Regions from separate parts of the Vibrio sp. SCP2 genome, predicted to be linked through region 1. Evidence: predicted binding sites of a transcription regulator. Region 1 holds the regulator's gene; the other holds the start of a gene.
What was found. Region 1 encodes CRP, which controls carbon source genes, mostly activating them, when cyclic AMP is high. Its sites were predicted from a motif close to TGTGANNNNNNTCACA; they were not measured.

Region 1 (12,473 bases):
TTACGTGCTGCGTCTAGTTCGTCAGTTACGTCCATAACCATAGAGGTTAGTAGCTCAGCGTAACCCATGCACTGCTCAAGAACTTCATCGTAGCTTACTGTTTCAGCTTTGTAGAAGTGCTCTAGTTGGAAGTTATGGAATTCCATTACTTCTTTTAGTTTCTCAGCGAACATTTCTTTATCGAAAAGGTCACCAACGCGAAGACCGCGACGAGCAACTTTATCTTCGTAAGCTGGACCGATACCACGACCAGTTGTACCAATCGCTTTAGCTCCACGAGCGATTTCACGCGCGTTGTCGATAGCGATGTGGTAAGGAAGAATTAGAGGACAAGCTTCAGAAACGAAAAGACGCTCACGAACCGGGATACCACGCGCTTCAAGAGGCTTCATTTCTTTAAGAAGTGCTTCAGGCGATAGTACAACGCCGTTACCGATAACACATTTTACGTTATCGCGTAGGATGCCTGATGGAATTAAGTGAAGAACGGTTTTTTCACCGTCAATTACAAGAGTGTGACCTGCGTTGTGACCGCCTTGGTAGCGAACCACATACTTTGCATCTTCAGTTAAAAGGTCAACAATTTTACCTTTACCTTCGTCACCCCATTGGGTGCCCAGAACGACTACGTTATTTCCCATCTTTCCAGTATCTGTTGCTAGTTAAAAATGGATTCTAGCACTGAATCACATTTCTTGCAGTCATTTTTTAATCATCTAAGCGTAATACCGCTTAAATAAAGGGGTGACTCAGCTAACGTCGAATTATATCAGCGACTTAATAGCACTCTTGCTGGATTCAAGTCGCTTACTAGCTACTCATCTGCGTAGATTTTCACGCTAAAGCGACCATTTGTGTCGATGCCTGCTCGGTACATGCCACTGCTGTTCATCGCAAAATGGAGTTGTCCTTGGGCATTAACGGCAATCAGACCACCTTCTCCGCCCATCTCTTTGAGCTCTCCTTGAATAATCGTCTCACATGCAGTGGCTAAATCTTCTTTCAGGTAACGCATTCTTGCGGCAACATCGCCCGCGACAGTTTGACGAATGAAGAACTCACCCATTCCGGTGGTGGAAACAGCAACATTGCCATTCTCTGCAAATGTCCCAGCGCCGATGATCGAAGAGTCACCTACCCTGCCATATTTCTTATTGGTCACGCCTCCTGTGCTGGTTGCCGCCGCAAGGTTGCCTTGCTGATCCAGTGCTACCGCCCCTACTGTGCCGTATTTCTTATCATCAGGATATTTAGACTCAGACAAAGCAAACAAGCCTTTCTCTTTCATCGATAGCAGCTGCTCATAGCGGCGGTCAGTGAAAAAATAGTCCTGCTCGGTGAACTCGTAACCATGCTCGAATGCAAACTCCTCGGCCCCTTCACCAATCAGTAATACATGGTTGCTCTTGTTCATCACATCTCGTGCAAGCTCGATAGGATTTTTGATATGACGAACACCTGCCACGGCACCGGCATTTTTATCGTTGCCGTGCATGACAGAGGCGTCCATTTCAACCATCTCTTTATGGGTTAAGACAGAGCCCTTGCCTGCATTAAAGTTAGGTGAGTCTTCAAGCACTTTAACCGCGGCAACGACCGCATCAAGCGCATCACCCGACTGAGCTAGAATGCTATGCCCAGCGCGAACCGATGCTTCAAGGTCAGCTAGGATGGAAGCCTTTAACTCTTCGCTCATTTGATCACGTAATATAGTTCCGGCTCCGCCATGAATGGCGATTGAGAATGGTTGAGTCATCGACGGCTCTCCTAACAACGAGTTGACTGATAAGTTAATAACAAAAAAGGCGTTTCCCGTACAGCGGGAAACGCCTTTTACAATCTAGTTCTAAGCTAACGGATTAGTGAGAACCGCAGCTACCGCCACCGCAGCAGCCATCTTTCTTCTCTTCACCGTGATCATGGCCTTCGCCACCACAGCAACCACCTTCGTGATCGTGGTCGTGACCACAGCCACCAGCTTGGTGAACATGACCGTGCTCAACTTCTTCTGCAGTCGCTTCGCGTACCGCTACAACTTCAACGTCGAAAGTCAGAGTTTGACCCGCAAGCATGTGGTTACCATCAACAACCACTTCGTCGCCATCCACTTCTGTCACTTCTACAGGGATTGGACCTTGGTCAGTATCCGCTAGAAAACGCATACCTACTTCGATTTGCTCAACACCTTGGAATACATTTGCAGGAACACGTTGTACAAGTGCGTCGTTGTGTTCACCGTATGCTTCTTCTGGAGAAACGGTTACAGAGAACTTAGCGCCTGCTTCCTTACCTTCTAGTGCTGTTTCAAGACCAGTGATTAGGTTGTTGTTGCCGTGTAGGTAATCTAGTGGCGCATCAGCCGTAGACTGATCAACAACAACACCGTCTTCCAATTTCACTTGGTAAGCAAGGCTTACAACTACGTTCTTTTCAATTTTCATATTTACTCCAAGGAGAATAAAGGACCTTAGCCCAAACTAAGGTCTATAAACTTTCTACTGGGGTATTATGGGGATGATTTATAGAAACACAATCAATCGGGCTTAAAAATGCCGATCATTTCTTGACCGCCATGTTCTGTTTTCTCAACGGACTGAGGCTGACGTTGGTCTTGGTGACCACATTCAACACATTCTACTAACTCAATATTATTCTCTATCCACCAGCGCAAAGTGTCTTGTGCTGAACACTTTGGGCAACTGGCGCCTGCGATAAATCTTTTTTTCATCTGTTTTGTTTCACTAGTTTAATCCCAGAAGTTTTTGGCTTGTTGATCGCTCTCTAGCTCTCGACCAAATATCTCTTCCAGTTCTTTGCGGGCTTCTTTGGCTCTTTGGGCCAATTGTTTATCATCATTGTGCTGAGGCAGCAATTCTTTGAGCATAGCATTATCAAGCTTTCTAAAATGCGCTTCCGCTCGCTTTGCTTGATACGGATGCATTCCTAAATTGATCAAGGTTTGACGACCAAGATCTAAGGCACCTAAGAAGGTTTCTCGTGAGTAGTTGTCTACCCCATGACTCAGAAGTTGATAAGCTTCGACACGACTTCGAGCACGTGCCAGCAATTTTAAATCAGGGAAATGGGTTTGGCACAACTCAACTATTTGCATGATCTCGTCTGGTGAATCAGTACAGATAACCATGGCCTCTGCTTTATCTGCTCCCGCCGCACGCAATAAATCAAGCTGAGTTGCATCACCATAAAAGACTTTATAGCCATATTTACGCAGCAACTGGATCTGGCTGGCATCACTTTCCAACACGGTCACTTTGATCTTATTGGCATACATCAAACGGCCAATGATCTGACCAAAACGACCGAAGCCTGCGATGATGACTCTTGGCTGCTTATTAATAACATCGCTGCGCAGAGCCTCAACTGATTCTGCGTTTAAGCCACGGGCATACCATTTGTTTTGTGCCATCAGTAGCAACGGCGTCGTGACCATAGACAAGCTCACTACCACCAACAAAAATGCGGTTTGCTCTTGGTTGATTAGTCCTTCGCTGCTTGCGGCAGTAAATATAACGAAAGCAAACTCACCACCTTGGCTAAGTATTGCTGCCATCTTACTGCGAGCTTTAGCGCTGCTGCCCGCAAGTCGTGCCAGAAGATAAAGAATCAATCCCTTAACGATAACTAAACCGACAACGGCAGCTAATACAGTGAAAGGCTCTAAAGCCAATAGTCCCAAGTTGACCGCCATACCGACGGCAATGAAGAAAAGACCAAGCAGTAAGCCTTTGAATGGTTCGATGGCAATTTCAAGCTCATGACGATATTCGCTTTCTGCTAGTAAAACGCCCGCCAAGAAGGTACCAAGTGCCATGGATAGACCAAGGTGTTTCATTAACAGTGCAATGCCAATGACCAACAACAGTGCCGCGACTGTGAAGAGCTCTCTAACGCCACTCAGCACCACATAACGAAATAGAGGTCTAAGTAGGAAGTGACCACCAACCAACAACCCGCCGACACCACCTAGCATCCACAACGCATCGAGCCAGTTACCTGCCGTATTACCAGCTAAAACCGGAAGAATCGCGAGCATAGGAATGACCGCAATATCTTGGAATAGCAGAACCGCAAAACCAGACTGTCCGGTCTCGCCACCCGCTAACCCTTGCTCTTCGATGACTCGTAGGGCAATGGCCGTAGAAGAAAGTGCTAAGCCCATGCCAATCACAAGACTGGTTTGCCAAGATGTTCCTGCCAGATAAGCCACACATGACAAAACTAAAGTAGTGACAACAACTTGCGCCCCGCCAAGCCCTAATATCGGGCCTTTCATTTGTAAGAGCTTTTTCGGATTCAGTTCCAAACCGATCAGAAACAGAAGCAGGACGACACCAAACTCAGCAAAATGGAGAATGGCTTCTACATCGCGGATTAACCCTAGCCCCCAAGGACCAATAGCAACGCCCGCAAGCAAATAGCCCAGCACTGAGCCAAGACCCAATCGTTGAGCAATCGGCACGGCAATTACCGCAGCCGTCAGAAAGATCACACTACTCTGGAGAAAATCACTTTCAAGCGCCATTCCCACCCCCTACTACTTGTTCAGTATAGGTTAGCAATGGATTATTCAGCCATTGACGATAGGTCTCTGCATGTTGATAGCGTTCCATTTCACTGACATTACGCGCCCAATAGAGCACCAAAGGCTCAATCCACTCCATCTGACACAGCGCCGCTGTTAGCTCAAACGGCTGCAAAATTTCATCGAGCGGATAGCGGTTGTAACCGGAGCGACCAAAAGCTTCCTCTTTGCCTCCGGTGGTAATCACGCTGCGCCAGTATTTTCCTTTCAGCGCTTCCCCCTTACCGTAGGCGAATCCCTTACCGAGAACGCGATCGAACCACTCTTTAAGCAAAGCGGGGCAAGAGTACATATAAAGAGGATGGTGGAACACAATCACATCGTGTTCTTCAAGCAATTGCTGCTCAGCCGGAACATCAATAAAAAAATCTGGGTAGTGTGCATAAAGATCGTGCACGTGGACGTGATCAAGCGATTCAATCTTCTTGATCATCATTTGATTAGCCACAGAGGTCTGTGACTCTGGGTGGGCATAAAGCACCAACACTTTAGGCTTGTCGGATGATAAAGTCTGCATTCCTTCGACAGCAATCCTTAATGTTATGAATAGCCAATTATGACTGTTTTTATTGTCATTTATCGTTATCAGTTTGTTATACGTTGTTAGTGGCAATAACGCAACGATCGACATAACTCGTTAACTAACCTACTATTCGTCGCAATACGAGCAAAGACAAAGCAAAAGATTATGATTACCTTCTCTGGCATCCAGCTTCTTCGAGGTGGCAAACCACTTTTAGATCAAGCTTCGGCGACCATTCATCCAGGCGATAAAGTCGGTCTAGTCGGCAAAAACGGTTGTGGTAAATCAACCCTATTCGCCCTAATCAAAGACGAACTCTCTATTGACGCGGGTAACTTCAGTAAGCCGGCACACTGGGAAATGGCTTGGGTGGCACAGGAAACCCCTGCACTGGAGCGCAGTGCGATTGAGTATGTCATTGATGGTGACCGTGAATACCGCCGCTTAGAATCAGAACTGGAGACGGCAGAGCAACAGGATAAAGGCACTTTGGTCGCCGAAATCCATGGCAAGATTGAAACCATTGGTGGCTACAGTATTCGCGCACGCGCCGCAGAGCTACTCGATGGTTTAGGCTTTAGCCAAGATCAGATGAGCTGGAACCTCACTCAGTTTTCTGGTGGTTGGCGTATGCGCCTTAACCTTGCACAAGCACTGCTTTGTCGCTCCGATCTTTTGCTACTCGATGAGCCAACCAACCACTTAGATCTTGATGCTGTTATGTGGCTCGAACGCTGGCTACAGAACTACCCTGGCACGCTTGTCCTTATCTCTCACGACCGTGATTTCCTAGATCCTATCGTGGGTCGTGTTATTCATGTCGAAAACCAGCAACTCAATGAGTACACAGGCAACTACTCTTCGTTTGAAGATCAGCGCGCACAAAAACTTATCTTGCAGCAAGCTCAATTTGAAAAGCAGCAAAAGCAAATGTCGCATATGCAAAGTTATATCGACCGCTTCCGCTATAAAGCCTCAAAAGCTCGCCAAGCACAAAGCCGTATTAAAGCCCTTGAGCGTATGGAAAAAGTGCTACCTGCTCAGCTTGATAACCCGTTCAGTTTTCAGTTCCGCGATCCCGATGCCTTGCCAAACCCAATCATCATGATGGATGAAGTGTCGGCGGGCTATGGTGACAATCTGATTTTAGAAAAGATTCGCCTTAACCTAGTCCCTGGTAGTCGCATTGGTCTTCTCGGTCGCAATGGTGCAGGTAAATCAACGCTCATCAAATTGCTCTCGCGTGAACTTATTCCTCAGGGCGGAGACTTAACCTACTCACAAGGTGTCAAGATTGGCTATTTTGCTCAGCACCAATTGGAAACGCTGCACCCTGAAGAAACGCCACTGCAGCATATGATGCAAATCGCCCCTGATAAGAACGAGCTTGAACTGCGTAACTATCTAGGCAGTTTTGGCTTCCAAGGCGAAAAGGCGCTAGAAAAAGTCGCACCGTTTTCTGGTGGTGAGAAAGCGCGACTAGTACTGGCTTTAATCGTGTGGCAAAAGCCTAATCTGCTGCTCCTCGATGAACCAACTAACCACCTTGACTTGGATATGCGCCAAGCGCTCACGATGGCTCTGCAAACCTTTGAAGGTGCCATGGTGATTGTTTCGCACGACCGCTACTTGTTACGTGCAACCACAGATGATCTGTATCTTGTGCATGACCGCCAAGTTGCACCATTTGATGGCGACCTAGCTGACTACTACAAGTGGCTGACGGAACAACAAAAAGCCGAGCGCCGAGAGGCTCAAGCTCAGCAACCTGAAAAGAGCTCTGTGAATAGCGCGGCGGCAAAGAAAGATCAAAAACGTCGTGAAGCCGAGTTCCGCAAGCAAACGGCACCAATTCGCAAAAACCTGACAAAACTTGAAGAAAAAATGGATAAGTTGGGCGTTAAACTTGCGGAAGCAGAAACGCAATTATCAGATAACTCACTTTATGATGCCGAAAATAAAGCTAAACTTAACGAAGTGTTAGCTATTCAGGCCAATAGCAAAGGTGAGCTAGAAGATGTCGAAATGGAATGGATGGCTCTGCAAGAAGAGCTAGAGAATATGGAGCAGGAGTTCAATAGCCAATGAGTTCAAAGCACGTCGCTATTTCTTTAACACTGGAACGGTTGTGGCAATTTAGCTTGCAGTACTACAGTGTGCGAGAAGTAAAAGAGGCGTGCCTCCATCTGCAAAATCATTTCAAAGGTAACGTCAATCTACTCCTGCTGCTTAAATGGCTCGACGAGCAGCAGGTTTGCTTTCAGGAGCAAGACTGGCACAAAGTTGAAGAATGCCTAGGGCGCTCAGAAGCCTTATTGCACAGTTACCGCGAGCTAAGACGAAAACTCAAGCTCCACCTCCCAGATACCTTGTATCGTGAATCACTGCAATTTGAGCTGCAATTAGAAAAGCAGCAGCAATCTGATCTGGTCGATTGCATCAACAGTATTGAACTTACAGTGAATCACGCAGAGCCCCTTACTTTACGTTACTGCCGCCAGTTAGGCGGTGAGCAGCTGTATGAGGCTTTTGCTGAACCTATCGATGATATCGCCAATCTCTAAGCCCTAAGCTTTGGAACCGTTATGACTCATTTTGTTGCCGCTAAAGGATTAGCCAACCCGCATCTACAAACGCTTGCTCCGCGTTTTATTCGCAAAAAAGCCCTATTTGAACCATTTTGGCAAACCTTAGATACTCCTGATGGAGATTTCCTCGATATCGCTTGGAGTGAAGATATCAATGACGAGTCAGTCAAAGACAAGCCGATTTTTGTTTTATTCCACGGTTTGGAAGGATGCTTCTACAGCCCCTACGCCAATGGTTTAATGGATGCTTTTGCTAAGCAAGGCTGGCTGTCGGTGATGATGCATTTTCGTGGCTGTAGCGGTAAGCCCAACAAACTTGCTCGCGCCTATCACTCAGGTGAAGTGGAAGACGCCCGTTTCTTCCTTGAACATCTAGATTCGCTGTTCCCACACCAAACTAAAGTCGCGGTAGGAATTTCTCTTGGTGGCAACATGCTGGCCAACTACCTCGCTAAGTACAATCAAAATCCTTTGCTTGATGCCGCCACCATAGTGTCTGCGCCACTCGACCTGTCTGCCTGCTCTGAGCGCATCGAACAAGGCTTTTCCAAGCTATATAAAAACTATCTCCTGTCATCATTGAAGAAAAGTGCACTGCAAAAGCACCAACTGTTGAAAGGAGAGCTTGGCTTGAGCTATCAAAACATCAAACGCGTAACTAAACTGTACGAGTTTGATGACCTAATCACCGCCCCGCTGCATGGTTTCAAGGACGCAGAAGACTATTATCAGCGCTGCTCGGGCATCCATCGCCTAAAAGAAATCACTCTACCCACACAGATCATCCATGCGAAAGACGATCCGTTCATGACTGATGCTGTGATTCCAAAATATGTCTTGCCTGATAACATTGACTACCGACTGTTTGAACAAGGTGGGCATGTTGGTTTTGTCACCGGCAGTGCGTTAAAACCGAGGTTTTGGCTCGAAGAGGCACTACCTGCATACTATGAAAGTTTGGCTCTCTCTGCGTAGCCAATCACCTTGGCCTAAATCATAAAATAAAGAGGTATTTATGATCGTTCCATGGCAACAAATCGAGCCAGCAACACTAGAAAATCTCATTCGGGAATTTGTCCTGCGTGAAGGGACAGACTATGGGGATGTCGAGATCTCGCTGCAAGACAAAGTCGATCAAATACGTACCCAGTTGGAATCAGGGGAAGCGGTTGTTGTCTTCTCTGAACTGCACGAAACCGTCGATATTCAACTCAAACGAAAGTTTTAGTACTTTAGCGCATCGCATACAGTGACTGACCACTAAAGCGTGCTATAGTGGTTTTCGTTTAAAGGATTAGATTACGACAAGGTTTGTCATGTCAGCAAAACACCCGATTATTGCGGTCACTGGTTCCTCTGGAGCTGGTACCACAACGACTTCTGAAGCTTTCCGTAAGATGTTCAATATGATGAACGTCAAACCCGCATGGGTTGAAGGCGATAGCTTCCACCGCTTTACGCGCCCTGAGATGGACGTTGAAATCCGTAAGGCACGTGAGCAAGGCCGCCATATCAGTTACTTTGGCCCTCAGGCGAACGACTTCAATGGACTTGAAGAGTTTTTCCGCAAGTACGGTCAAGAAGGCGTCGGTCAAATCCGCCGTTACCTGCATACGTTCGATGAAGCCGTTCCATACAACCAAATGCCAGGCACCTTTACACCTTGGCAAGATCTGCCAGAAAACTCCGACGTCCTATTTTATGAAGGTCTACATGGCGGTGTTGTCGATGGCGAGGTTAACGTATCACAGCATGTTGATTTTCTGATTGGCATGGTGCCTATCGTGAACCTTGAATGGATTCAGAAATTCGTTCGTGATACCCGCGATCGTGGTCACTCGCGTGAAGCGGTGATGGACTCTATCGTCCGCTCAATGGATGACTATCTGAACTACATTACTCCCCAATTTTCTCGTACTCATATTAACTTTCAACGTGTCCCTACCGTCGACACATCTAACCCGCTTAACGCCAAAGGCATTCCGAGTTTAGATGAGAGTTTTGTTGTTATTCGATTGCGAGGCATTAAAAACGTAGATTACCCATATCTACTGGCAATGATTGATGGGGCATTTATGTCGCGTCACAACACGATTGTTGTCCCTGGCGGTAAGATGAGTTTTGCCATGGAGCTAATCGTTAAACCGATACTTCAACAGCTCATCGAAACGGGCAAAATTGGTTAATACCCACAGCTAGAACACGATTACTTTTCATACCGTGATCATGTGCACAGTTTTGCGTACTAAAACCCCAGTTGTACCCGATTAAAATCAAGAAATCGTTTTCGAAAAAGGATACTATTTCTTACCGAAACACAAGTTGGCTTGCAGCATTTGTAAAGTGCTCTTATCCTAGTAGGTCTTGATTAAGGCTTAGCTAAAATATGGAAAGCGGCAAGCGTACCCTGCAGAGGAAGTGAGATATTATGGTTCTAGGTAAACCTCAAACCGACCCAACATTAGAGTGGTTTCTTTCACATTGTCATATTCATAAGTACCCTTCAAAAAGCACGCTAATTCACGCGGGCGAGAAAGCTGAAACTTTGTACTACATCGTAAAAGGTTCAGTAGCGGTTCTTATTAAAGACGAAGAAGGTAAGGAAATGATCCTTTCTTACCTAAACCAAGGTGACTTTATCGGTGAACTTGGTCTATTCGAAGAAGACCAAGAGCGTACAGCATGGGTTCGTGCTAAATCTCCTTGTGAAGTTGCGGAAATCTCATTTAAGAAATTCCGTCAGCTTATCCAAGTGAACCCAGACATCCTAATGCGCTTATCTGCGCAAATGGCAAGCCGCCTACAAGTGACTAGCCAAAAAGTAGGTGACCTAGCATTCCTAGACGTAACTGGCCGTATTGCTCAAACGCTACTAAACCTAGCGAAGCAACCAGATGCGATGACTCACCCAGATGGCATGCAGATTAAGATCACTCGTCAAGAAATCGGTCAAATCGTTGGCTGTTCTCGTGAGACAGTAGGTCGTATCTTGAAGATGCTAGAAGAGCAGAACCTAATTTCTGCACACGGTAAAACTATCGTGGTTTACGGTACTCGTTAATTTCGATTAACCGTTAAAATTTTAAAAGCCACCAATGGAAACATTGGTGGCTTTTTGTTTATATCGGATGCGAGAATCGAGAACGCTACGGAGCGGACTTCGTCCTTCGAGATAGAACACCTTTCCACATCCGAGATCAAACTCTCTCGAAGCGCAGCGTTCCCGCATCTCTAGGGCGCAGCCCGTTCTCAGCTCTTCCTACCCGTTAGTACTCTCGAAGATCTTATCAGCAGAGGCTGCAACAAACCCTGGATAAAGTTCACCGTTGCTCATTGGGTAGCGCTTAGCAAACTCGTAGAAACCACCCGGGATAATCTCTGTACCTTCCGTGAAGGTTACCGCTACTTTATCCGCCATCGTTGAAGATTGCTCTAGCAGCACATCAGGAGACCCCTTCACTTCGCCACCAAACTCATTGATGGTAAAGCCGGACTCGCGTAGGTGGTCATTGACGCCTTTCACTTCTTCAAATGCATTGAGCTGATTGACGCTAACAGTAAAGTGGTTAGCGCCGTAACCATGTGCTGCCAGCCAAGAAGCGTACTCACTTTCTTTCGCTAACGTCTGGAAGTCAGCAAAGCTAATGTCCCACAAACGACCGCCATACAAGAACTCATGACCTTTTAGCTTACTGGTGTCCAATTGCTCGACAAGCTTAGCGACAATAGCTTGTAGCTCAGCAGAACACTCTTCAACCTTCAGTTCACTAATAAACACTTTAGGCTGTTTTGGGTCTGGGTGCTCATAATGTTTAGCAACAAGCTTCTTGCTTTCAAACACATAATCACCGCATGGCTTGTAGCCTACGTCTAAGAATGGTTGTGCAAGGGTCGCAATGCCCAGAGGTTCTACATTGAAAGTGCGCAGAGCAATGTGGTCATTGATCAGCGCTTCGTCTTCTTGCAGAAGTTGGTGGACTTGTTCAGCAGAGGGACATAAGCGTTGAATATAGTCATTCCATAACTGTTGGAATAAAACATCTGGCGTCATAACGCCTCCTTGTAGGGGTGGTTTACGTAAATGGAGTATGAGTAGTTATTTGTTTAATTATAAAAAAGGCCATCTAACCAAATGTGTCCAGAAAGTTTGATCAGATAGCCTTCAGCCTGTGACGTTTCAAATGCCTCCCGGCTCAGGGAGGCAAGAAGGGAATACCCTAAAATTTATCGTTTTTTATAGCTCAACACCTGGGCTTAACGTGGCAGGAAGAAGTGTTTCTCCTCCTTCCATCGAAGCCATAGGGTAAGCACAGTAATCTGCTGCGTAGTAAGCACTTGGGCGTAAGTTACCTGACGCACCCGGGCCACCAAATGGCGCATCACCACTTGCACCAGTTAACTGGCGATTGCGGTTTACGATGCCAGCACGAATATGGTCAACAAAGTATTCCCACTCACCATCGTCAGTAGAAACTAAGCCTGCGGATAGACCAAAGCGAGTGTCATTGGCTAACTCAACTGCTTTCTCTAGACCTTGGTAACGCACCACTTGTAGTAGTGGGCCGAAGTACTCTTCATCTGGTAGCTCAGCAATCGCGGTAACATCGATAATGCCTGGTGTTACAAATGCAGCTTCTCCGGCTTTAGCTTCAATTAAGCTCTCGCCACCTAGCTTTTGTAGGTTTGCTTGAGCAGCAAGAATAAAGTCAGCAGCCGCTTTAGAGATCTGAGGGCCCATAAATGGTGCTGGCTCAGCAAA
Region 2 (12,473 bases), on a different contig from region 1:
CCGAAAAAGGATGATTTTTCACAAGTTCCTGACACTTTAATGCAGATGTTTGGCAAACCTATTATGGTTATGGTGGTCAAACTGGAAGGGCGCACACTGGCACAAGTTGATGTCGAGAAAGTAAAACAGTCTTTAATAGATGATGGCTTTTTCTTGCAGTTGCCACCGCCACCAAAAAACCTACTCGATGAATATAAAGAGCAAAAACAAGCTCGTCAGCAATCTGAAGATTAAATAAACAATATTGGGATTGTTGGTTTCTATTGCTCAAGGAGGGCAATGTGAAAAAACTACTGTCAGTCGTTCTAGGATTAACACTCTCTACCTCTGTATATGCGAATGAGGTCAGTTTTGAGCAATATGTTGAAGGCTTAAAACAAGAAGCTCGAACCAATGGTATTTCGGAGCAAATTATCGATCAGGCTTTTGACAATGTGACTCATAAGCCTCGTGCTGTAAAAGCGGATAAGAACCAACCGGAAAAGAAATTAACACTGGATGAGTACATTCCTCGTGCAGTTCCAGATTGGAAGGTAAAACAAGCGAAAGCGCTATACAAAGAGCACTACGCTGAGTTAAGCCGAATTGGCGAAGAATACGGTGTACAGCCACGTTTTATTGTTGCGCTTTGGGGTGTCGAAAGTAACTTCGGTAAGTTCACAGGTAACTACCCAGTGATCGATGCACTATCGACGCTCGCCTACGATGGTCGCCGAGAAGCCTTCTTCCGAAAAGAAACCATGGCCGCACTGCAAATCTTGCAAGAAGGACATATTTCAGTCAGCGACTTTAAAGGCTCTTGGGCTGGGGCGATGGGGCAATGTCAGTTTATGCCAAGCTCTTTCCTTTCTTATGCTGCTGACGGAAGCGGTGATGGTAAGAAAGATATTTGGAATACAGAAGCGGATGTGTTCGCGTCAGCCGCCAATTATCTGAGTCAATCTGGTTGGAATGACAAGTTCACTTGGGGGCGTCAGGTTAAGCTACCGCAAGGTTTCGACATGGACCTAGAAGGCCGTGTTGAAGGTAAAGAGAAAACCCTAGCGGAGTGGAATCAACTTGGCATCACGCGCTACGATGGTAGTTCATTGCCACAAGTGGATGTGGATGCATGGTTGACCGCGCCAGACAATGCCAACGGGCGAGTCTATCTGGTTTACAACAACTACAATGTACTGATGAAGTGGAATCGCTCTTACTACTTCGCTTTAGCTGTCAGTCATCTCGCTGATAGAATTACGTTGTAGACAAACAATTTAAAACAAAAGGAGCTCGATGAGCTCCTTTTTCTTTTGGAGATCCTGTGCTTTCAGAACGTGCTGCGCAAATGGTAGTGTTTGCCGCTTTGCTCAAACATAAGAATTTTACCTTGGCTGCTAAAAGCTTAGGTGTCTCGGTATCCCATGTGAGTAAGCAATTGGCTCAGCTTGAATCATCGCTGGGTGTAAAGCTTGTACAACGAACGACGCGCAGCTTTACGCCAACCGAGGCTGGGCAAAAATTTTATGAACATTGTGCTCAGTTGGTTTCGATAGTGGGTGAGGCTCAGCTAGAGGTTGAAAGCCAGCGTGATGAGGTAGCAGGGCTAGTGAAAATTGGTTTGTCGCAATCTTTTGGTACTTTGCACATCATTCCTGCAATTGATGAACTGCGCCAGCAATATCCCAATCTTCAGGTTGAAGTGCATTTATTCGACTACAAGGTAGATATGCTAGAAGAAGGGTTGGATCTGTGGATTACCAACAATGAACATCTTCCAGAAGGCTATGTGGCTCAGCGCTTAGCGGACTCACAGTTTGTTGTGGCAGCCTCTCCTGATTATTTAGTTAAGCATCAAACCCCAAGTCACCCAAGTGAACTGACGGAACATAATTGCCTGATTTATCGAAGCTGGGAAAGGGATTATACACGATGGTCATTTAGCAGCCCTCAAGAACAGTTGAGTATTAAAGTCTCTGGGAATTATTCGGTCGACTTAGCAGAAGCGGTACGTGATGCCGCGGTTGCAGGGTGGGGCATTGCCTATCTAGCGACTTATCTTATCGGCGATGAGTTTAAAACCGGGCAACTTATCCAGCTGTTTCCCGATTGGAACGCTTCGCAAAGCATGCCATTTTACGCAGTCTATCCAAGTCGTCGTTTCTTACCTAAGAAGACGGTAGCCGTGATCGATTTTATAAAGCAGAAAATTGGCAACCCTTGCCATTGGGATAAGAAACTAGCGCCCTATATTCAAAGACCCTGACAGCGGCATCTTGGTAAGATTAATTTTTCGTACTCCATAAACATCATTTCCATTTGGAAAAGATAGTCATAAGCAAACGTTTATATGTTTAATTATCAATGATTTATTTGTGTGGTGGTTTTTTAAGCTATGCAGAATACATCCAGTTAACAACTGTGACTTGCATCTCATTTTTAGATGACTAGACTCCGACGCCATTCTTGTTCCCCCTTCTGTCGGATTCATGTTATGAACTCAATTCTTGGTGTTGTAGCCATTCTATTTACTGCTTGGTTACTCTCTACAAATAGAAAGAAAATTAACTTTAAAACGGTATCGCTGGCGTTTGCATTGCAAATTACCTTTGCGCTATTGGTGTTGTACGTACCAGCAGGCAAAGAAGCGCTGAACAGCGTGACTGGCGCCGTCTCCAACCTGATTAACTATGGTCAAGAAGGTATCGCTTTCTTGTTTGGCGGCTTGGCAACAGGTGGCTTTACGTTTGCAATCAACGTTCTTGGCATCATCATCTTTTTCTCGGCGCTGATTTCTGGCTTGTACCACATTGGGCTTATGCCAAAAGTGATTAACCTTATTGGTGGCGGGCTGCAAAAGCTATTGGGTATTGGTCGTGCTGAGTCTTTGTCTGCGACAGCAAACATTTTTGTCGGCATGATTGAAGCGCCGCTAGTGGTAAAACCGTACTTAAAACAGATGACGGACTCGCAGTTTTTCGCTGTTATGTGTGGTGGTCTTGCTTCTGTCGCTGGTGGCACCTTGGTTGGTTACGCGTCGCTAGGTGTGGATCTCAACTACCTGATTGCTGCGGCGTTTATGTCGGCTCCGGCAGGTTTGTTGATGGCTAAGATCTTAGTACCTGAAACGGAAACCATCAGCCCGAGCACTGAGCTAGATAATGCCGAGATGCCGAAAGCGACCAACGTCGTTGAAGCTATGGCTGACGGTGCAATGTCTGGTTTGCGTATTGCCGTCGCTGTTGGCGCAACCTTACTTGCCTTTATCAGTGTAATTGCGATGCTTAACGGCATGCTAGGTTGGGTTGGCAGTCTAGTTGGAGTAGATCTGAGTTTTGAGTTAATCCTTGGTTATGTGTTCGCGCCAGTGGCGTGGCTACTCGGCGTTCCTTGGAATGAAGCCATCACTGCAGGTTCGTTAATCGGTAATAAGATCGTTGTGAACGAGTTTGTTGCCTTCATCCAATTAATGGATGTCAAAGCGCAGCTAAGTGAGCACTCACAAGCTATCGTGACCTTTGCACTGTGCGGTTTTGCAAACATCTCAACCATGGCGATGCTAATCGGTGGCTTGGGAAGCTTAGTACCGGAAAAGCGTCCATTCATTTCCAAATACGGCTTCCGCGCCATTGCGGCAGGTGTCATGGCAAACCTTATGAGCGCGTCAATTGCAGGTGTGATTCTTAGCTTGTAGGGAAGGGTACTGGAACGGACTTCGTCCTTCGGGAACGGGCTGCGCCCTATGGAAAGCGGGATTGGGCTTCGCCCTTGTGGAAAACTAAAGTGGACTTCTTAACCATAGCGGCGCAACTTTAGTTATCCAGTTATCCAGTTATCCAGTTATCCAAAACGCAAAAGGGCAGATATCACTCGATATCTGCCCTTTGATTATTTATGGCGTCTTCGTACTACTTCTTAGTATGAAACTGCTCACAAGCAAGCATGGTGTTCTCAATTAGGCTTGCTACCGTCATTGGTCCCACACCGCCTGGTACTGGGGTAATAAAGCTTGCGCGCTCTTTTGCGTTGTCATAGTCAACATCACCAACTAGCTTGCCTGAATCTAAGCGGTTAATACCCACATCGACCACTACTGCACCTTCTTTGATCCAATTACCAGGAATAAAGTTTGGTTTACCTACTGCAACCACAACTAAGTCAGCTTGGCGGACATGACCTTCAAGGTCTTTAGTGAAACGGTGACAAGTGGTGGTCGTGCAGCCTGCCAGCAGCAGCTCAAGCGTCATAGGGCGGCCGACAATGTTTGACGCACCTACAACAACTGCATGCATACCACGTAGGTTGATGTTGTAGCGCTCTAGTAGAGTGATAATGCCTTTAGGCGTACAAGAGCGGAGTTTAGGAATACGTTGAGCCAAACGACCTACGTTGTATGGGTGGAAACCATCGACGTCTTTTTCAGGGTGAATACGCTCAAGGACATGTGTTGCATCAATACCAGCAGGAAGCGGTAGCTGAACAAGGATACCGTCAATCTCCGCATCACCGTTAAGCTCATCAATAAGAGCCAGTAGCTCTTCTTCTGTCGTCGTTGCAGGAAGGTCAAAAGATTTTGAGACAAAGCCAACTTCTTCACATGCACGACGTTTACTGCCGACATAAACTTGAGAAGCCGGATCTTCGCCGACAAGAACCACTGCTAGGCCAGGAGCACGCAACCCAGCTTCTTTACGAGCTTTTACGCGGGCTGCAACTTCTGAGCGAACAGTTTGGGAAATTAGAGTTCCATCAATATTTTGAGCGGTCATGACTTTCCTTTAATAAGAATGGCGAATTATTTGCAGCGCATTGTCGCAAATTATTTGACGAACATCTATAAGCAAACGTTTGCTTTGTGGTGTTTTTAATCAAAATAGAATTCTGTGACCTTTTTTTAGTCAGTCAGATCATAATGTTACTAAAAGCCCTTGTTTTAAGAATTCGAACTCGTATAATCCTTTCCCTGTAGCGCGCCCTTAGCTCAGCTGGATAGAGCACGTCCCTTCTAAGGATGTGGTCGTAGGTTCGAATCCTACAGGGCGTGCCATTTATTCTAGAAACCCGATAGCTCATTAGAGCTGTCGGGTTTTTTCGTTTTGGTGCTTTTCCAACTTGTCTATCTCATGCAGTTAGGTGGTCAATGACTGCCATTTTCAGTGCTTGATATCGAGCCAATGTTGATACGTGAATGCGCATATCTTTTAGTTGTTTGCTTAAGTATTACTCAATAAGCATCTTTTTTGTGAATGATTATCACTTTAGGTTTAGCTTTGTGAATGTTTATATGAGTTTGTTTTTGTAGTTAATTAATTGATATATAGGGATAAAATGGATTTTTATAATGATTAATTTGTAACTGAGATTCGGCTCGTGTATCTAAGTCTGCGGCTAGTGATAGGCTTTAATGTGTCGGCCTTCTAGCATCCACTCGAAAATTAGATGACAGATGTAGTTAGATGGCGGACAAAAAAGATTTAAGTGACAAGCGAGTACTTATCGTAGAAGAGAACAGTATGTTGTCTTCGTCGATAAAAAACATGCTGAAAAAAATGGGTGGTGCAGAAGATAAGTTGCACAAGGCACAAAATGTCATGACCTTTAAGCAGCTTGTTAACCAGCATCGCTTTGATCTGATCATTTGTTCTTATGCCAGTAAGAAGAAAATAGTCGGCCCTAAATATCACTACCTTTATCAGCAAAGCCGTGCCTACTCACGTGACTGCTCATTTGTCGTGATTGCCAATAGTGGCGATGATGACCATATTAGAGGGGCAGAGGAGTTAGAGCCGGACAATATTCTCGGTCACCCTTTTAATTACAACCAGTTTAAGCACCTTATTGCCAGTAGCTTAATTAAACGTTCGATTTTGGCAACGGTGCATAAGAAGCTCGAAATTGGTTTATATGATGACGCGATTGAAATTTGCAATCGACAATCAAAACGCAAGGGGATTGAGTGGCTAGACTTTCACAAAGTCGTTGTTGATTGCTACGTAAAACAGAACAAATATGACTCAGCTCTACTAGTCCTTAAACAGTTGAGTAGACAGGTAAAACATCGTTGGCCACTTGTAAAACAGATTTCGCTGCATGATGAAATGGGAAATGAGGTGGAAGCATTAGCTCTAGCCCATGAATATGAACTTCTCGGTTACCCTGATGACCCTTTGGTTTCGCAGATCACAGCACGTCATTCATTGCTTGATTGTGATCTAGATAAAGCCGTTCGGGTAATGATTAAGCTTTCGATACGCTACCCACATATCGTTCACCTTACGCTAAAGTGTGTGATGCTGTGTATCATGCTCTCGGACTATCGAAAAGCGTCGATGTTTCTTGCCAAAATTGACTATGATTCAGTGCTAGATGATGAAGAGTTAGTGTTTATTGAGGAGCTGAGGTTGTTTCTCGAAGCACTTATCGCCATCAAAACACGCAACAAAATGAATCCGGCGACATTAAAAACATCTCTAAAGGCAATTTTGGCTATTCAAGAGAACGAGTTAATCGATAGCCATAAGCTCTCAAAAGGACTGTATCAGCTGTTGTTGCAAGTCAATGGAGTGAACCCTGTTTGCTCGCCAAAGCGTCTTGAGCTGCTGTACAACCAAACTAAGCTAGAACATCGCAAGTTTGCTCTACTTGCAGTGTCACTTCATATTGGTTGCTTAGATTTAGCCAGAACTTGGTTAGATGAGCTCAGGCTGCTTAATTCAAGCAAGAAAAATATCTCGATGACGATTAGCTGCATTGTGCTGGATAAAGCCGAAGCAATACTGAGTGTTAAGGCTCAAGCAATGCAACAAGCGACAGAAAAGGCGTCGTTAGGTCGTGTAATTGATGCTTTAGCGATAAAGGCCAAAGAGGCACCTTATTTTATCAACCATCACTCTCATTTTATTAACGCCATGCTGAAGTTTAAGGTGTCTGATAGCAGCAATATTGAGTTGCTTAAAGAGCAATTTCCTGTGAGTGTGGGGATTGTAATAGAGAACTTGATAAAGCAGGACCCGATGCACCCGAAGGTCACACAGATCCAAAAGGCAAAGCGTATTGTCCAAAAACGTCTCCAGACTCCAGTTCACGCTTAATCTTGAGGTTTGGTGAATAGTTGCTCAGACATCGATTGAATACTGTACTTACGTATTGCTTTTCGGTAGCATGTCGTTCCTTTAAAAAAAACTAATAGACTAAGCTCAAGCTTGGCACCTTACGCTCAGAGAACATGCGCAGTATCCATACCAAAATTAAACCTGAATTCGAGCCGCTACTGGCGGAGCTCGCTCTTCATGCTTTACTCCATTTGCGTACCAACCATACTGCGATCGTTTTAGGTAGCAAATCTCGCTCTCAAATCAACGATATTCTTTCGGCGTGGCTAAACAAAGCCGCCAACAGCAAGAAATATAAGCCTTTCAAAAAGAAGGTGAAATCGCTTGTCAGCCATGCGCGTTCTCAGCGACTGGACATGGAAGCCATGTTGGGCAATTTGCTGACACCCGTCGAAGGGGATGAACTGCCACACCTTGATAGCTTTTTACTGCTGGTCAATACCCTCGAAAAAGAGCTCAACACCACAGTACTTGTCTCAAGCCCTGAAGCTGTCGACTTACAACACAACAGCAAAGGGTGCTTGCTTTGTGTGCTTTCTGCTGATCTCAATGCTCATTTCAATAACCGTAATCGCTTAGTCGCGAATATTTCGATGCTGTTTCGTGGCACTCACGGAGAAAAGCACTCTTTCCTCCGTACTATATATTCTTCATCTCTGTTTGATCACCACATCGAGTTTGAAGATGGTGATTTTGTCAGAATTACCCTCTCGCTTCGCTAATCGCCTCTTTCTATTTTTAATAGTTCTAAAGTTTATAATTCCACGTATTAGAGACTTTTTTATCCCTAATTAATCTCGTGACTTACTGAGATTTGTTTTAATAATGAGATGTCTCATTATTGAACAGTTGATTTCTTTATAAGTTATTGAACTTATCTATTTGTAAGAAGATATTTAGCGCTCCAATAACTAGAGGGAAAAACCGTATGGAGCGCAAACTGATTTCATTAGCGGCTGTGCTAGTGTCATTAAATGCAACATCCGCTTTCGCAAAAGCTGCGGAAGGAGAAGGGTGTATTGTTAGTTTAGAAACAGGTGAAAAGTATTGTTTAAAGGTTGGTGAACGTTCAGGTTACTCGTTACCAGCATTCATATATCAGCATGATGTTGATGTTTATGCAGCTCCAGGTACAGCAGTCATGCTCAGCGACTGGGACAACCTGTCATACAATAGACTTGCCGTTTTTCAGGGCTTTACGCTTAATCAAGAGCTTGAGTCTGTTACTGCATACAATGGCAAGATCATCGACTTTTCCGCTCCGCGCTCAATGCGTGTTGTTGCAAAAGATGCAGAAGTAGAACCAGAACTAACGTGGTCGTGGCAAGAAAGTGACTTTATGCCGCAATATAACCAAGTTATGTCTTCACCAGTGATCGTTCAATTAAATGATGATAACGGTGATGGGAAAATTAATAACAGAGATATTGCCGATATTATTGTTACGACATTTTCTGGCTCCAATTATAGCCAGAATGGCATAGTTCGAGCACTAAGTGGTAAAGATGGGGCTGAATTGTGGGATTATCGTGAGGGGCCAATTTTCGCTGACCCGCGTTATTCTGTTGCTGCCGCTGATCTCGATGGTGATGGAAAAATTGAGATTGTTTCTGGCGCGATTGACTCGAATTACATCACTATTCTTGATCATCAAGGTCACCAGAAAAAACAGATAGAAATTATTTCGACAGGCTATCCGGCTGGTCAATTTGCTATTGCAGATATTGATAATGATGGTAGTGCGGAAATATTAGGTGCTGACGGCGTATATAATTACCAAACAGGCTTATTAAAATTCTCATACGCTTGGAGTCCTGCCCCTATCCCGGTAGATGCTGATGGCGATGGAATCCAAGAAGTTTTCGCCGATACGTCATTATATGATGCGAATGGCGCCGAAGTTTGGTCTTACCCAACACCTTATCGTGCTTGGTTCTCATCGGTGGCAAATTTAGATGATGATGCGAGTCCAGAATTGATCGTTTCAATTCCAAGAACGGCAAGTGAGCCGGATAGAAGCTCATTCTCGGTATTGGAGCACGACGGCTCTGTTAAATGGAGTGTGACCAATGTAAGCAATCCAGGTGGTGGTGTTCAGGCAGTCTCTAACTTTTTGGGTAAACCCAATACATCCGCAATCTCTCAGTCAGACACCTTTGGATTTAAACATCGTAAAAGTGCAAAGCTCGCCGTTGAAGACGAGCAACTTCTATACGTGAACTCAGGTTTAGCCATTGACGCAATTGGAACTAATGAAGGCAACTTGGTCGGTGGCGATGGTGGTCACGTCAATGCGCCGATCGACCTCACTCAAGTTACGGAAGTGGCCATTACCTCCGGTAAATATTTCTGGGGTGGAAAGCATCTATTGGCACTTGAGTTTTACTATGCAGATGGCTCATCAACAATGTTTGGGTCGAAGAGAGCTGCATTCTGGCAAAAAACTGAGCATTTCCAATTACCTAAAGGCAAAACGATCAGTGCAGTCAATGTGTGGTCAAAAGGTTGGTTAGTGGAAGCGCTACAGTTTGAGCTGTCTGAAGCCGCGGGCAATGAAACCCTTGGGATTGTTTATGCCGGCTACAATGCCGTCGATATGTACAACCGTCATGGTGAACTTGTATGGACGGTACCAAATGATGACTCAACCAGTGGCAAGATTGGTGTTTCGGCATTTGATTTCACTGGCAACGGTATCGACGAAGTGCTTGTTCAAGACCAGTTTAAAGTACGAATCCTTGATGGTCGTAGTGGTTTAGCGCTTGCCGAAATAGCAAACTCAACTGGTAGTTTGTGGGAGTTCCCTGTGGTGGCCGACCTCGCCGGAGACAATGATGCTGAGCTGGTTATTGTTGCGAATGACTATGACGAAAGATACTCGACCAATCATGGTGTTTATGTTTACAACTCCGACGACGACGATAAGCCATGGAAGAATGCGACCCGTATTTGGAACCAACATGCATTCTATCTGAGCAATATTAACCAAGATGGAACACTGCCAGATAAGTATGAGCCTAGCTGGTTAACGCACAATACCTATCGCTCAAGTTCGTATATTGCTGAAGAAAGTGAAAGTTCTAAAATTTATGGTTTTCCAACTGGACAGGCTACTGAACTCGATCTAGATGACGAACTATTCGTACGCTCTAGTTGGATGATCGACGCCCTAGGGGCTGATGAAGACGAGATGGTAGGTGGTCACGGTGGTGTGCTAGGAATTCCCGTTGATCTGGAACGAGTGGCATCTGTTGAAGTGACGTATGGCACTTTCTATTGGGGCGGCGATCATGTTGTCGCGCTTACCTTTATCTACCACGATGGTACGGTGCTATTTTATGGCTCTAAACACTATGCCTACGCGAAGAAAACAGGCAAGTTCGATGTACCTGAAGGTAAGGAAATTGAAGATATGAACGTATGGGCCACAGGCAACTACGTTGATGCGGTTCAATTTATATTTGATTAGAGTTTAACTCTCTAAATAGAGATAAAACGCCAACCGGTACTTTGTGAACCGATTGGCGTTTTTGTTTTGAGCGATTATGCCAGCTTAAACTTCTCTAATTGGTCACTCACTTCACTCACTTCATTACGATAGCTTGTGACAATTTGGTTCATGCTATCCGCTAGTTGCCCCGTATTTTGCGCAATATCAGAGAGGACATCGACATCTTGGTCGACCGCTTCGCTGGCTTTGGACTGTTCGACCGTAGAGTTGGCGATACTGGTAATGTGTTCATTAACCGTTTCAATCAATACTTCAAGTTGAGAGACACTGTTGGTGACTTCAGAAACTGAGTTGAACGTTGAGTCGGTCGCTTCTCGGCTTTTATCCATATTACTCACCGCAGTTTGCGTATTATTGGTGATGTTTGAAAGCAACTGAGAGATGTGTTCGGTTGCTTCTTTACTGCGCTGAGCGAGATCTCGAACTTCAGAAGAGACAACGGCAAAGCCACGGCCATGCTCACCAGCGCGAGCAGCCTCAATAGCAGCGTTCAATGCTAGTAAGTTGGTTTGCTCGGAAATGCCATTAATCGTTTCAACAATTTTACTGACACTTTGTGCGTCTTGCTCTAACTGTGACATACACTCTTGGGTTTGCTCTATTTGATTGACCAAGGCTTTCACAATCTCATAAGAATCCTGACTTTGCTTTTGACACGTGAGCACCTTATTGGTCATTTGCTCCGTTTCTTCTAATGCGCGTTCAGAAGAAGAGGCGATCTCTAGACTTGATTGAGAGAGTTGAGTCATGGCGGCAGCGATGTTGCCACATTTGTCAGAGGTTGCTCGACTACTGTCTCCAAGGTCATTGGCCCCTTGAACCATTTGATCGAGTCGCTGATGGCTGTGCTCATTGGTTTCGGTGACGTTAATCAACAGTCGCTTAATGCTGGAAACCAAGCCATTGACACTTGACGATATTTGCGACAGTTCATTTTTACCTTCATCTTTCAGCACCATGCTAAGGTCGTTAGATTTGGACATACTCGCTAAGTTGCTGGTGAGTTCGCCTACTCGATGCTTAATACTTGAAAGGCTGGTAACCAGTCCACCGACCAAAATAGCACCTAAACAGACAATCGCAGCGATCATCATACTGAGTGACCACTGCGAAGAGCTTGCTTGAGTTGAAACTACATCAGTCATTGTGGTCGCTAGTTGATTGCGTATTTTATTAACCAGCTTGATTCTCTCTGTGGCTAAACCGAACCAATCTAAAGCAGAAGGGCCTTGTAGGTTTTTTAATTGATCTTTCTGACCTAAGTATTGGTTCTGAATATCAACAACCTGTTTCCAAGTTGGGCTGTTTTTTGCTGCCTCAAGTTGGTTTAAGAACTCACTTGGCATGGCTAGGCTCGCTAGTCTTTCTGCGTATTCACCGGACTTGAGGTAATTTTCTATTGCGGTGTACTGACCAAGCGAGGAGTTTTTACGAGCAAAAGCCCCGTTAAGTGCGCCGCGAACTTGTCCGGCCCTTTCTTTAATGACCATCACTGAGGTTAAAGAGTTACCTAGTCTGATAATCTCAGAGTTACTTACGCCAGAAACCAGTAGAACAGCATTGTCGATCGCGAGCTGATTAAGATTGGAGTAGTAAGCGAATGGAGAGCGCTGAGGTGAAAGTTGGTCAACTTGGTTGCGGATTTGATTGATATCCGCAAGCTGAGTAGCCAAAGACTGTTTCAAATTATTCGCCAGTTCCGAAGAGATATATTCAGGTTTAAATGCGTTAAATGCCGCGATGTGCTGATCGGCATTTTTGCGCTGCTCTTTGAGCTTAGCGACTTGCTCTTGTGCGCCTTTACTTCCAAGCACCCCAGCCGTTAACCCTCGTTCTACGGCAAGGTTATGGGCCAAGTTATCGTAGAGCAG

Region 2: AC5O63_RS08520 (NupC/NupG family nucleoside CNT transporter) is a predicted target of CRP. The motif match lies at 2,400-2,415, and genes of this name have one in related genera.

The regions. Positions count from the first base shown of each region.
Region 1 is NZ_JCAFVV010000006.1:163,771-176,243, reverse strand. Features, by position in the region: gene AC5O63_RS16850 (adenylosuccinate synthase) at 1-641, opposite strand, end outside; gene AC5O63_RS16845 (isoaspartyl peptidase/L-asparaginase family protein) at 815-1,756, opposite strand; gene slyD (peptidylprolyl isomerase) at 1,860-2,441, opposite strand; gene AC5O63_RS16835 (YheV family putative zinc ribbon protein) at 2,534-2,728, opposite strand; gene kefB (glutathione-regulated potassium-efflux system protein KefB) at 2,747-4,543, opposite strand; gene kefG (glutathione-regulated potassium-efflux system ancillary protein KefG) at 4,533-5,120, opposite strand; gene AC5O63_RS16820 (ABC transporter ATP-binding protein) at 5,292-7,214, shown strand; gene AC5O63_RS16815 (TIGR02444 family protein) at 7,211-7,690, shown strand; gene AC5O63_RS16810 (hydrolase) at 7,712-8,689, shown strand; gene AC5O63_RS16805 (YheU family protein) at 8,730-8,942, shown strand; gene AC5O63_RS16800 (phosphoribulokinase) at 9,031-9,900, shown strand; gene crp (cAMP-activated global transcriptional regulator CRP) at 10,143-10,775, shown strand; gene AC5O63_RS16790 (DUF1338 domain-containing protein) at 10,974-11,765, opposite strand; gene astD (succinylglutamate-semialdehyde dehydrogenase) at 11,949-12,473, opposite strand, start outside.
Region 2 is NZ_JCAFVV010000002.1:116,270-128,742, forward strand. Features, by position in the region: gene AC5O63_RS08505 (YcgL domain-containing protein) at 1-234, shown strand, start outside; gene AC5O63_RS08510 (lytic murein transglycosylase) at 282-1,247, shown strand; gene AC5O63_RS08515 (LysR family transcriptional regulator) at 1,304-2,245, shown strand; gene AC5O63_RS08520 (NupC/NupG family nucleoside CNT transporter) at 2,474-3,673, shown strand; gene folD (bifunctional methylenetetrahydrofolate dehydrogenase/methenyltetrahydrofolate cyclohydrolase FolD) at 3,888-4,748, opposite strand; tRNA gene AC5O63_RS08530 (tRNA-Arg) at 4,950-5,026, shown strand; gene AC5O63_RS08535 (response regulator) at 5,436-7,070, shown strand; gene AC5O63_RS08540 (DUF2913 family protein) at 7,205-7,813, shown strand; gene AC5O63_RS08545 (beta-prism lectin domain-containing protein) at 8,020-10,560, shown strand; gene AC5O63_RS08550 (methyl-accepting chemotaxis protein) at 10,635-12,473, opposite strand, start outside.